One region of the Streptomyces sp. NPDC127119 genome, then DNA from elsewhere that is predicted to be linked to it. Evidence: riboswitches for the same ligand, from Rfam matches in the RefSeq annotation. Region 1 holds a riboswitch; each other region holds the start of a gene.
What was found. A riboswitch is a leader RNA that binds a small molecule or an ion and turns the genes downstream of it on or off. The one in region 1 is predicted to bind cobalamin.
Positions count from the first base shown of each region.

Region 2: linked by a shared signal. The riboswitch ahead of metE (5-methyltetrahydropteroyltriglutamate--homocysteine S-methyltransferase) and the one ahead of ACFVH5_RS25835 (ABC transporter substrate-binding protein) in region 1 are both predicted to bind cobalamin.
Region 3: linked by a shared signal. The riboswitch ahead of ACFVH5_RS13225 (energy-coupling factor ABC transporter permease) and the one ahead of ACFVH5_RS25835 (ABC transporter substrate-binding protein) in region 1 are both predicted to bind cobalamin.

Region 1 is NZ_JBHXTO010000068.1:22,769-26,004, reverse strand. It holds gene ACFVH5_RS25840 (FecCD family ABC transporter permease) at 1-212, opposite strand, end outside; gene ACFVH5_RS25835 (ABC transporter substrate-binding protein) at 221-1,252, opposite strand; cobalamin riboswitch at 1,319-1,506, opposite strand; gene ACFVH5_RS25830 (TIGR03767 family metallophosphoesterase) at 1,772-3,236, shown strand, end outside.
Region 2 is NZ_JBHXTO010000148.1:9,107-12,342, forward strand. It holds gene metE (5-methyltetrahydropteroyltriglutamate--homocysteine S-methyltransferase) at 1-1,930, opposite strand, end outside; cobalamin riboswitch at 2,095-2,313, opposite strand; gene ACFVH5_RS37335 (SDR family NAD(P)-dependent oxidoreductase) at 2,344-3,123, opposite strand.
Region 3 is NZ_JBHXTO010000022.1:48,890-52,125, reverse strand. It holds gene ACFVH5_RS13235 (nuclear transport factor 2 family protein) at 1-536, opposite strand, end outside; gene ACFVH5_RS13230 (tetratricopeptide repeat protein) at 768-1,502, shown strand; cobalamin riboswitch at 1,597-1,779, shown strand; gene ACFVH5_RS13225 (energy-coupling factor ABC transporter permease) at 1,809-2,558, shown strand; gene ACFVH5_RS13220 (energy-coupling factor ABC transporter substrate-binding protein) at 2,555-2,956, shown strand; gene cbiQ (cobalt ECF transporter T component CbiQ) at 2,963-3,236, shown strand, end outside.

The DNA of each region.
Region 1 (3,236 bases):
GCCAGCAGGGTGCGCGGCAGCCGCAGCTGCCAGACGATGCCGTCCCGGATGGGGCTCAGCTCCGTACTCCCCCAGCCCAGATGGGAGGCGACCACGGACCAGACGTCGGCGACGCGGATGTCCGCCGGGCCGATGGTGATCGCGACGGCGACGGAGGCGACGAGCAGTGCCACACCAGCCGCGCAGAGCAGTCCCACACGCGGCCGTGCCATCCGGCGAGTCACCCCGTGAGCCCGAACTCCCGCAGGGCGGCGGCCACTTGTTCGACGCCCTCGACGGTACGGATGGTCGGGTTCATGGCCTGCCCGCTGAGCAGGACGTACCGCTTCTTCTTCACGGCGGTCATGTTCTTGGTGACCGGGTCGGACTCCAGGAACTCGATCTTCTTCTTCGCGGACTCGGCGGTCTGCGACTTGCGGGTCAGATCGCCGATGACGAGGACGTCGGGGTCGCGGTCGGCGACCGTCTCCCAGTTGATCTGGGGCCATTCCTCGTGGGTGTCGTCGAAGACGTTCTTCGCGTCGAACGCCCGGGTGATGATGCCGGGGGCGCCGCAGCAGCCGGCCATGTAGGGCGACTCGGAGTTGGCGAACCAGTACAGGAGGGAGACGTCGGAGGCGTCGATGCCCGCGGTGGCCTTCTTCATGCGCTGCCGGAGCTCGGCGACCAGCTTGTCGCCCCGCTCCTCCACACCGAACACCTCGGCCAGGTCGCGTATCTCCCCGTAGATGGCGTCGATGCCGAGGGGCTTCTTGCGGGCGCCGTCGCCGTCCCCGGTGTTGTCCTTGCCCGCGCAGTCGGAGGGCGAGACGTACGCGGGTACGCCGAGCTTCTCGAACTGCTCGCGGGTGGCGACGCCTCCCTTGCCGAGCGTGGACACGAACGAGGCGGCGACGAAGTCGGGGTCGGCGTCCAGGACCCGTTCGAACGACGGGTTGTTGTCGGCGATCCGCTTCACCTGCGCGTCGGCCTTCTCCAGGCCCTTCATCACCGGGTCGGTCCAGGTGGCGCTGCCGGCCATCCGGTCGGCGAGGCCCAGCGAGAACATGATCTCGGTGGTGCCCTGGTTGAGGGAGACGGCCTTGCGCGGCGGGGACTCCACGCGGACGGTGTGACCGCAGTTCTCCAGGGTGACGGCTGCCGCGGAGTCCTTGCCGGCTGAGCCGGACGAGTCGGCACCACCGCACGCGGTCAGCAGAACGACCCCGGAAACGAGCAGGGCGGCAGGGCGGGTGGGGCGTGCGATGGGCACGGAAGTTCCTCAGACGTCGAGGGCTCGAACGCGGAGCCCGGTCGTACGGTGCTCCCCCGCCGTCTCGGGACCGCGGAGGCCGCCAGCAGGTCTTCGGACTCGGGTTCACCCGGACGAGGCGCCTTCCCGGACCGTCGATCCGGTCCAGTGGCCGATGCCCCGCCCGTCACCCTCACCGCTGCGCGTCAGCTCCGGATTTCCACCGGATTCCCTGACCCACGTACATGGGTTCGACTGGCTTTCGCAAGCTATCACGGCGGCTTTCACGGCCGTGCGGCAGTGCGGCGGGGGCTCGGTCGTGACGTGGCGGGGGCTCGACGTGAATGCCGGTCTCCGCCGCCCGTTTCGTACGTTTCTCCTGTTCCGGCGGTGTTCACGGTGGCGCCACGCCCGTGCCCCCGCGGCCTGAATGAGTGGTTCCGTTCAGCGCGCCGCTCGGAGGCACCGGAGGACCGACCCATGCCGCAGGACCAGCCCAGGACCGGAACCTCCGGAATCACCGGGACCGCCGGAAAGGACATGGCCGGACGGGATCCGTCCGGGAGGGACCCGGCCGATGGGGAAGCCGCGACGGCCATCGACCGCCGTCGCTTCCTGCTCGTCTCCGGCACCCTCGCGATGGCGGCGGGGGCGACGGCGGCAGCGGGAGCGGCGACCCTCGTCCCCCCGCAGCGCCCCGGCCCCTCCGCGGTTCCCGCAGCCGAACAGGTGGCCCAGCGGCCGGCCCGTGCCACCCGGCGGCCGGCGCCGTACGCGGCCACCACCCTGGACATGACCGCCCGGCTGAGCGGAAGCCCGCACTCCGGCACCTACCGCCGACTCGTCACGGGTCCGGGCCTGCCCCTGGTCGTACGGGAGGAACTCGCCCCCGCCGCCACCGGCCGCCCGGACCGGCGGACCCCGCTCGCGTGCTTCGTCCAGTTCACCGACCTGCACCTGACCGATGTGCAGAACCCGCTGCGCACGGAGTTCCTGCGCTCGGGCGGGGCCGCGGCCTGGCGTCCTCAGGAGGCGCTGACCGTGGCGGGGGCCGTCGCGCTCGTGGAGCAGGTGAACGCGCTCGCCGAGGGCCCGCACACCGGTCTGCCGCCCGCGTTCGTGATGACGACCGGCGACAACATCGACAACAACTCCGCGCTCGAACTCGACTGGTTCCTCACGCTGATGAGCGGCGGCCGGATCACTCCCGACTCCGGCGACCCGTCGGCGTACGAAGGCGTCCAGAACTCGGGGCTCCCCCTCTACTGGCACCCGGACGACCCGGGCCTGCGCGACCTGGACAAGCGGCGCGGGCTGCCCGCCGTCCCCGGGTTCCTCACGGCCGCGCGGCGGCCGGTGACCAGCCCGGGGCTCGGCATCCCCTGGTACTCGACGGTGGGCAACCACGACGATCTGCCCGGCGGCTGCCTGTCACCCGCGCTCGGCGACTTCGCGACGGGCTCCCGGAAGCTGCTGTCGGTCCCGGACACGGACACGGCCGCCTACGCGAAGGCCCTGCGGACCGGCGACGACCCCAAGAGCGAGGTGCTCGAAGCGATCCTGCGACGGCACGCCCGCTCGGCACGGCCCGTGACGGCCGACGAGCGGCGCCGGCTGTGCACCCCGCACGAGTATCTGGCCGCACACCTCGACCCCGGGCGGGCAGGGGCGGGACCGGTCGGCCACGGCTACACCCAGGACAGCCTGGACGGCGACCGGATGTACTACTCCTTCCGGATCGCCGAGAACGTCATCGGCGTCAGCATCGACACGACGTACCGCAGCGGCCACTACGAGGGCTCGCTGGGCACCGGTCAACTGCGCTGGCTGGAACGGACGCTCGCCGCGCACAGTTCCCGGTCGTACGACGCCGACGGCCGCCTCGTACGCAACTCCCGGGCCGACGACGCCCAGGTGCTGGTCTTCAGCCATCACCACAGCCCGAGCATGACCCGCCGCCCCGACGCGGCCCGCTCCGAGGAACCGCGGCACGACGGCGCGGAGG
Region 2 (3,236 bases), on a different contig from region 1:
TGCTGAGGCGGAAGGCCTCGGTGGCCCACGCCAGATACGCCGGACGGTCGGCGGCCCGCAGCGGCAGCGTCTCGCGCAGGGCGGGTTCGTCGACCTGGATGACCGAAGTCCCGGCCGCCTCAAGGTCGTTCACCTCGTCGCGCAGGGCGAGGGCGACCTGGCGGGCGGTGTCGCCGAGGGGCTGGTCGTCGCGGACGAAGGACCAGGCGAGCATGGTGACGGGCCCGGTCAGCATGCCCTTGACCGGCTTGGCGGTGAGCGACTGGGCGTACGTCGTCCAGCGCACCGTCATGGGTTCGGGGCGGGAGATGTCTCCGGCGAGGATCGGCGGGCGGACGTACCGCGTGCCGTAGGACTGGACCCAGCCGTGCTGGGTGGCGAGGTATCCGGTGAGCTGTTCGGCGAAGTACTGGACCATGTCGTTGCGTTCGGGTTCGCCGTGCACGAGCACATCGAGGCCGGTCTTCTCCTGGAACGAGATCACCTCGCCGATCTCGGCCCGGATGCGCTCCTCGTACCCGGCGCTGTCGATCCGCCCGGCGCGCAGGTCGGCCCGTGCCGTGCGCAGTTCCGTGGTCTGGGGGAACGAGCCGATGGTGGTGGTCGGCAGCAGCGGCAGGCCGAGGCGGGCGCGCTGGGCCGCGGCCCGCTCGGCGTACGGCAGGGAGCGGCGGGCGTCGGCGTCCGTGACGGCGGCGGCCCGGGCCCGTACGGCGGGGTCGCGGGTGATCGCGGACCCGGCGCGGGAGGCCAGGTCGGCCCGGTTGGCGGCGAGTTCGGCGGCGATCGCGCCGGTGCCGCCCGCGAGGCCCTTGGCGAGAGTGACGATCTCCGCGGTCTTCTGCCGGGCGAAGGCGAGCCAGCGGCGGATCTGCGGCTCGATGTCGCGTTCCGCGGAGGCGTCGAGGGGGACGTGGAGGAGGGAGCAGGAGGCGGCCACGTCGACCCGGTCGGCCAGCCCGAGCAGGGTGCCGAGCGTGCCGAGGGACTTTTCCAGGTCGTTGACCCAGATGTTGCGGCCGTTGACCACTCCGGCGATCAGACGCTTGCCGGGCAGTCCGCCCACGGCGGCGAGCGCGTCCAGGTTGGCGGCGGCCGACTCGGTGAAGTCCAGCGCGAGACCTTCCACCGGGGCCTTGGCCAGCACCGGCAGGGCGTCGCCGAGCCGGGCGAAGTAGGACGCGACCAGCAGCTTCGGGCGGTCGGTCAGGGCGCCGAGGTCACGGTAGACGCGGGTGGCCGTGTTCAGCTCGGCGGGTGTGCGGTCCTGCACCAGGGCGGGCTCGTCGAGCTGGACCCACTCCGCCCCCGCGGCGCGAAGATCGGCGACGATCTCGGCGTACACGGGCAGCAGCCGGTCGATGAGGGTGAGCGGGTCGAAGTCGGCGGCGACACCCGGGGCGGGCTTGGCGAGCAGGAGGTAGGTGACGGGTCCGACGAGGACGGGACGTGCGGTGAGCCCGAGCGCCAGGGCTTCCTTCAGCTCCGCGACCTGCTTGCTCGAGTCGGCCGTGAAGACGGTGTCCGGACCCAACTCGGGCACCAGATAGTGGTAGTTGGTGTCGAACCACTTGGTCATCTCCAGCGGCGCCACGTCCTGGGTGCCGCGCGCCATGGCGAAGTAGCCGTCGAGCGCGTCGGCCTCGACGGCGGCGCGGTGGCGTGCGGGGATCGCGCCGACCATGACACCGGCGTCCAGGACGTGGTCGTAGTACGAGAAGTCACCGGTGGGAACCTCGTGGACGCCGGCCTCGGCCAGCTGCCGCCAGTTGGCCCGGCGCAGCTCGGCGGCGGTGGCCCGGAGGGCTTCGGCGTCGACCCGGCCCTTCCAGTAGCCCTCGACGGCCTTCTTCAGTTCCCGGTTCTGTCCCTGGCGGGGGTAGCCGTACACGGTGGCCCGTGCCGCCGCGGCTGCGGACTGCGCTGTCACGGAAATCTCCTTCGCGAGATATCTCCCTGGGATCCCGGGACGGGACGCGAGCGCGAAGGGGTGACGGACCGGGCGGAAACCGAGCCGCGCGCAGAGCGCGGTCGTCCGCCGGATCAAGTACGCCGACCCGCCCACGAGGTCACCGGGATCTCCGCGCACGAATGGTTCGCGCACGGGCAGTTGGCAGGTCTTCGGACTCGCGGGCACGTCCTCCCTGCGGAGGACACCTACTGGCCGTCGCTTCCCAGACCCGGCCGGGCCCAGTGCGTGTGACGGCGGTCGTTCCCACTCACCGCTGCGGGGCAGTCCCGGATTCCCACCGGGTTCCCTCTTGCGACGCACCCGTCTGGCGGACGGGGCGAACCAGCTGCACCGGCCACCCTACGGGGCACACCCCGGTCGTGGAAAACTTTTCAGTGCACGGAGAAGCCGCCGTCGACGAAGACCGACTGCCCGGTGACGTACGCGGAGGCGGCGCTCGCCAGGAAGACCGCCGCGCCCGCGAAGTCCTCCGCGAGGCCGTTGCGTCCGACCATCGTGCGCGCCGCCAGGGCCGCCACCTTCTCCGGGTCGGACGACAGCCGCCGGTTCAGCGGTGTCATCACGAAGCCCGGCACCAGCGTGTTGACGGTGACCCCGTACGGCGACCAGGCCTCCGCCTGCGAGCGGGCCAGTGACTCCAGCGCCCCCTTGGCGACGCCGTAGGCGCCGCTCTGGACGAAGGCGCGGTGCGCCTGCTGCGAGGTGATGTGGATGATCCGCCCGAAGCCCCGCTCGGCCATGGCCGGGCCGAAACGCCGGCCCAGCAGGAAGGGCGCGTCCAGGTTCAGGGCCATGGTGGTGTCCCAGACCTCGTCGCTGAGCTCGCTCATCGGCGGCCGGAGGTTGACCCCGGCGCAGTTGACGAGGATGTCGGGTTCACCGAAGGCCTCGACCGCCCGCTCGGCGGCCTCGCGCACGCCTTCACGCGTACCGAGATCCGCGCCGACCCAGGCCGCACGGCAGCCGAGCGCAGCCAACTCCTCGACCGTCGCCCGCAGTTCCGCTTCCTTGCGGGCCACGACGACGACGCTCGCACCGGCGCGGGCCAGCGCTTCCGCCATGCCCCGCCCGATGCCGGAGCTGCCGCCGGTCACCAGGGCGACCCGGCCGTCCAGGGAGAACAGTTCTGAGAGGTAGTGCTGCGAGTCCATGGCGGCACCCTAGAAGGGCGGCGCCGGGAGCGCACCGGCGGGGGTGCGATGCGGTCGTGCGGTGAACGGTCCAGGTCAGGAGCCTGGCCCCAGGTCGCGAGACTGGCACGGCG
Region 3 (3,236 bases), on a different contig from region 1:
AGCACCTCGCGCTCGACCGGCCCGGACAGCGTCGAGAACCACACCTCCTCGGCCTTGCGGAGCGCCTCGACCCCGCGCTGCTCCAGACCGCTCACCGGGTGGAACACCTCCACGTCCGGTGCGTAACAGGCCATCGCCCGGTCGAAGTCCCGCTCCCGCCCGGCGGCCGTCAGTTCCGCGTCGAGCCGGCGGATCTCCCCCTCGGCGTCCTCGTCGTCCCAGAACGCGCGCACCTCCATGGCCCCGAGGGCCGCCACCGGGTGCTTCGAAGCGGCCTCCACTGCCTCCTCCAGGCTGTCGCACTCAAGGATGTCGTACCCGGCGACGTACTCCTTCGTCTCCGCGAACGGACCGTCGGTGCGCAGCACTTCGCCCTCGCGGACGCGCACGGTCACCGCGTCGGCCGGGGGCCGCAGCCGGTGGCCGTGCAGCCGTACACCGCGGCGCACGCTCAGCTCCTCCACCCATGGTTCGACGGGGGCCATCCCCGAGGCGTCGGCGGTGTCGTCCCCACAGACCAGCAGCATGTACTTCATGGTTCCTCCCGGTGTTCCTGAGACCCTGTACCTCCCCGACGAACCGGGGTGAGCCGAATCGACACCCCCGCAGCATCTCTTGTGGACCGGCGCCGCAGAAGGCGGCACCCGGCAGCGGTGTGGCCTGTTCCGGGAGCCCGCGGGACACCTGCCGTACGTACGCTGGGAACAGGTGGCGGAAGAGGGGTCGTCAGGATGGCGGGACAGTCGTGCACGGGGTGCGCCGGGACCATGCGGTCGCTGCGCGAGGAACTGCGACAGGCCTCGGAGGAACGGTCCTTCGCCGGACTCCCGATGCCCCGGCCGGACAGCGGACGGTCCGCGGACACCCCTGACCTGGCCGGGGACGACCTGGTGGCCTTCGTCGAGCGTCAGGTGGCCGAGCACGAACAGGACCTCGGGCCCGACCATCCGGACACCCTGCGCTCCCGCAACAACCTCGCGGGCGCCTGTCTGCAGGCAGGACACCTCAAGCAGGCAGTCTCACTGTCCGAGCGGAACCTGGCCGACAGCGAGCGCGTCCTGGGCGCCGCCGATCCCCATACGCTGACCTGCCGGAACAACCTCGCGGGCGCGTACGAGGCGGAGGGCGCCCCGGACCGTGCCGTCCCGCTCTACGAGAGCGCGCTGGCGGCCCGCGAGCGCGTCCTGGGACCCACCGACCTGCTCACCCTGCAGTGCCGGGACAATCTCGCCCGCGCCCACGTGCTGACGGGGAACCCCGTGCTCGCCGTCCCGCTCCACGAGCGCACGCTCGCCGACCGTGAACGCGTCCTGGGCGCCGACCACCCCGACACCCTGCTCTCCCGCTGCGAACTCGCCCATGTCCACCACGTGGTGGGAAACCCCGCGCGCAGTGCCGAGCTGTTCACGCGAGCCCTGGCCGACAGCGAGCGCGGCCTCGGCCCCGGCCACCCCGCGACCCGGCGGCTGCGGGAACTCCTGGCCCATGTGCAGGGCGGCTGAACAGGCGCTCCGTTCCCACCGGGAGGACCGGCGCGCGCCGCGTGACCACTCTCACGCCCCCCGAGGGCCGCTTGTCACCACCCCTGTACGCGCACTACTGTCACGACGCCTTGGTGCTCGGGAAATCGGTGTGATGCCGGTGCGGCCCTCGCCACTGTGATCGGGAAGTCCGGCTCCGGCCCTCACGGGCAGCCACTGGGTCCTCGGACCCGGGAAGGCGGAGCACGGGTGGTGTTACCCGTAAGCCAGGAGACCGGCCAAGGCACGTCAACCATCCACGAGGTGCTGGAGAGGGTCTGCTGAGCCATGCACATAGCCGAGGGTTTCCTTCCTCCGGCGCACGCGGTCGCCTGGGGCGTCGCGTCGGCGCCGTTCGTCGTCCACGGAGTCCGGTCGCTCACCCGTGAGGTCAGAGAACATCCCGAGAGCACGCTCCTCATCGGCGCGTCGGGGGCCTTCACCTTCGTTCTCTCCGCACTGAAACTGCCGTCGGTGACCGGCAGCTGTTCGCATCCCACCGGCACCGGCCTCGGCGCCATCCTGTTCCGGCCACCGATCATGGCGGTCCTGGGCACCATCACCCTGCTCTTCCAGGCGCTGCTGCTCGCGCACGGCGGACTGACCACGCTGGGCGCCAACGTCTTCTCGATGGCGATCGTCGGCCCGTGGGCCGGCTACGCGGTGTACCGGCTGTTCCGGCGGTTCGACGCGCCGCTGATGGTCGCGGTGTTCTTCGCCGCGTTCGTCGCCGACCTGTCCACCTACTGCGTCACCAGCGTGCAGCTGGCGCTCGCGTTCCCCGACCCGAGCAGTGGATTCCTGGGCGCGCTCGGCAAGTTCGGCTCGATCTTCGCCGTCACCCAGATCCCGCTCGCGGTCAGCGAGGGCCTGCTCACCGTGCTCGTGATGCGGCTGCTGGTGCAGTCGAGCAAGGGCGAACTGACCCGGCTCGGTGTGTTCCTGACCGGCAGGCGGACCCGGACCGGGAAGTCCGGCCCGAACGAGACTCACGAGACCGACGAGACGCCCGAGACGACCGGGACGGTGGCCCGATGAGCCGTAACGCGAAGATCAACGCCCTGCTGCTGCTCGTGGTGGCCGCGCTCGCCGTCCTGCCGCTGGTCTTCGGCATGGGCGACCACAAGAAGGAGCCGTTCACGGGCGCCGACGCGGAGGCGGAGACCGCGATCACCGAGATCGAGCCGGACTACGAGCCGTGGTTCTCACCCCTGTACGAGCCGCCCTCCGGTGAGATCGAGTCGGCGCTGTTCGCCCTCCAGGCCGCCCTCGGCGCGGGCGTCCTCGCCTACTACTTCGGCCTGCGCCGGGGCAGGCGCCAGGGCGAACTGCGGGTCCTGGCACAGCGGGAGGACGACCAGGGACCGACGGACAAGGCGTCCGACGCTGCCGGTGCGTCCGCGGCCGGGCCGAGCCGACCGACCGAACGGGCCTGAACCTTCGTGCTGCCGATCGACGCGGCGGCGCACAGCAGTCGCTGGCGCCGCCGCCATCCCGTGGACAAGGCCGTGCTCGGTCTCGGCCTGACCGTCCTCGCGATCTCCCTCCCGCCCTGGCCGGGCGCCGCCCTGGTCCTGGTGACCGCCCTCACTGTGCTGCTGGGCCCGGCCGCGGTACCCGCCCGGCGGCTCTGGCGCGCCTACCGGGTGCCGCTGGGCTTCTGCGTGACCGGTGCGCTGCCCCTGCTGCTCCAGGTCGGCGGCCCGGACGGGTTCG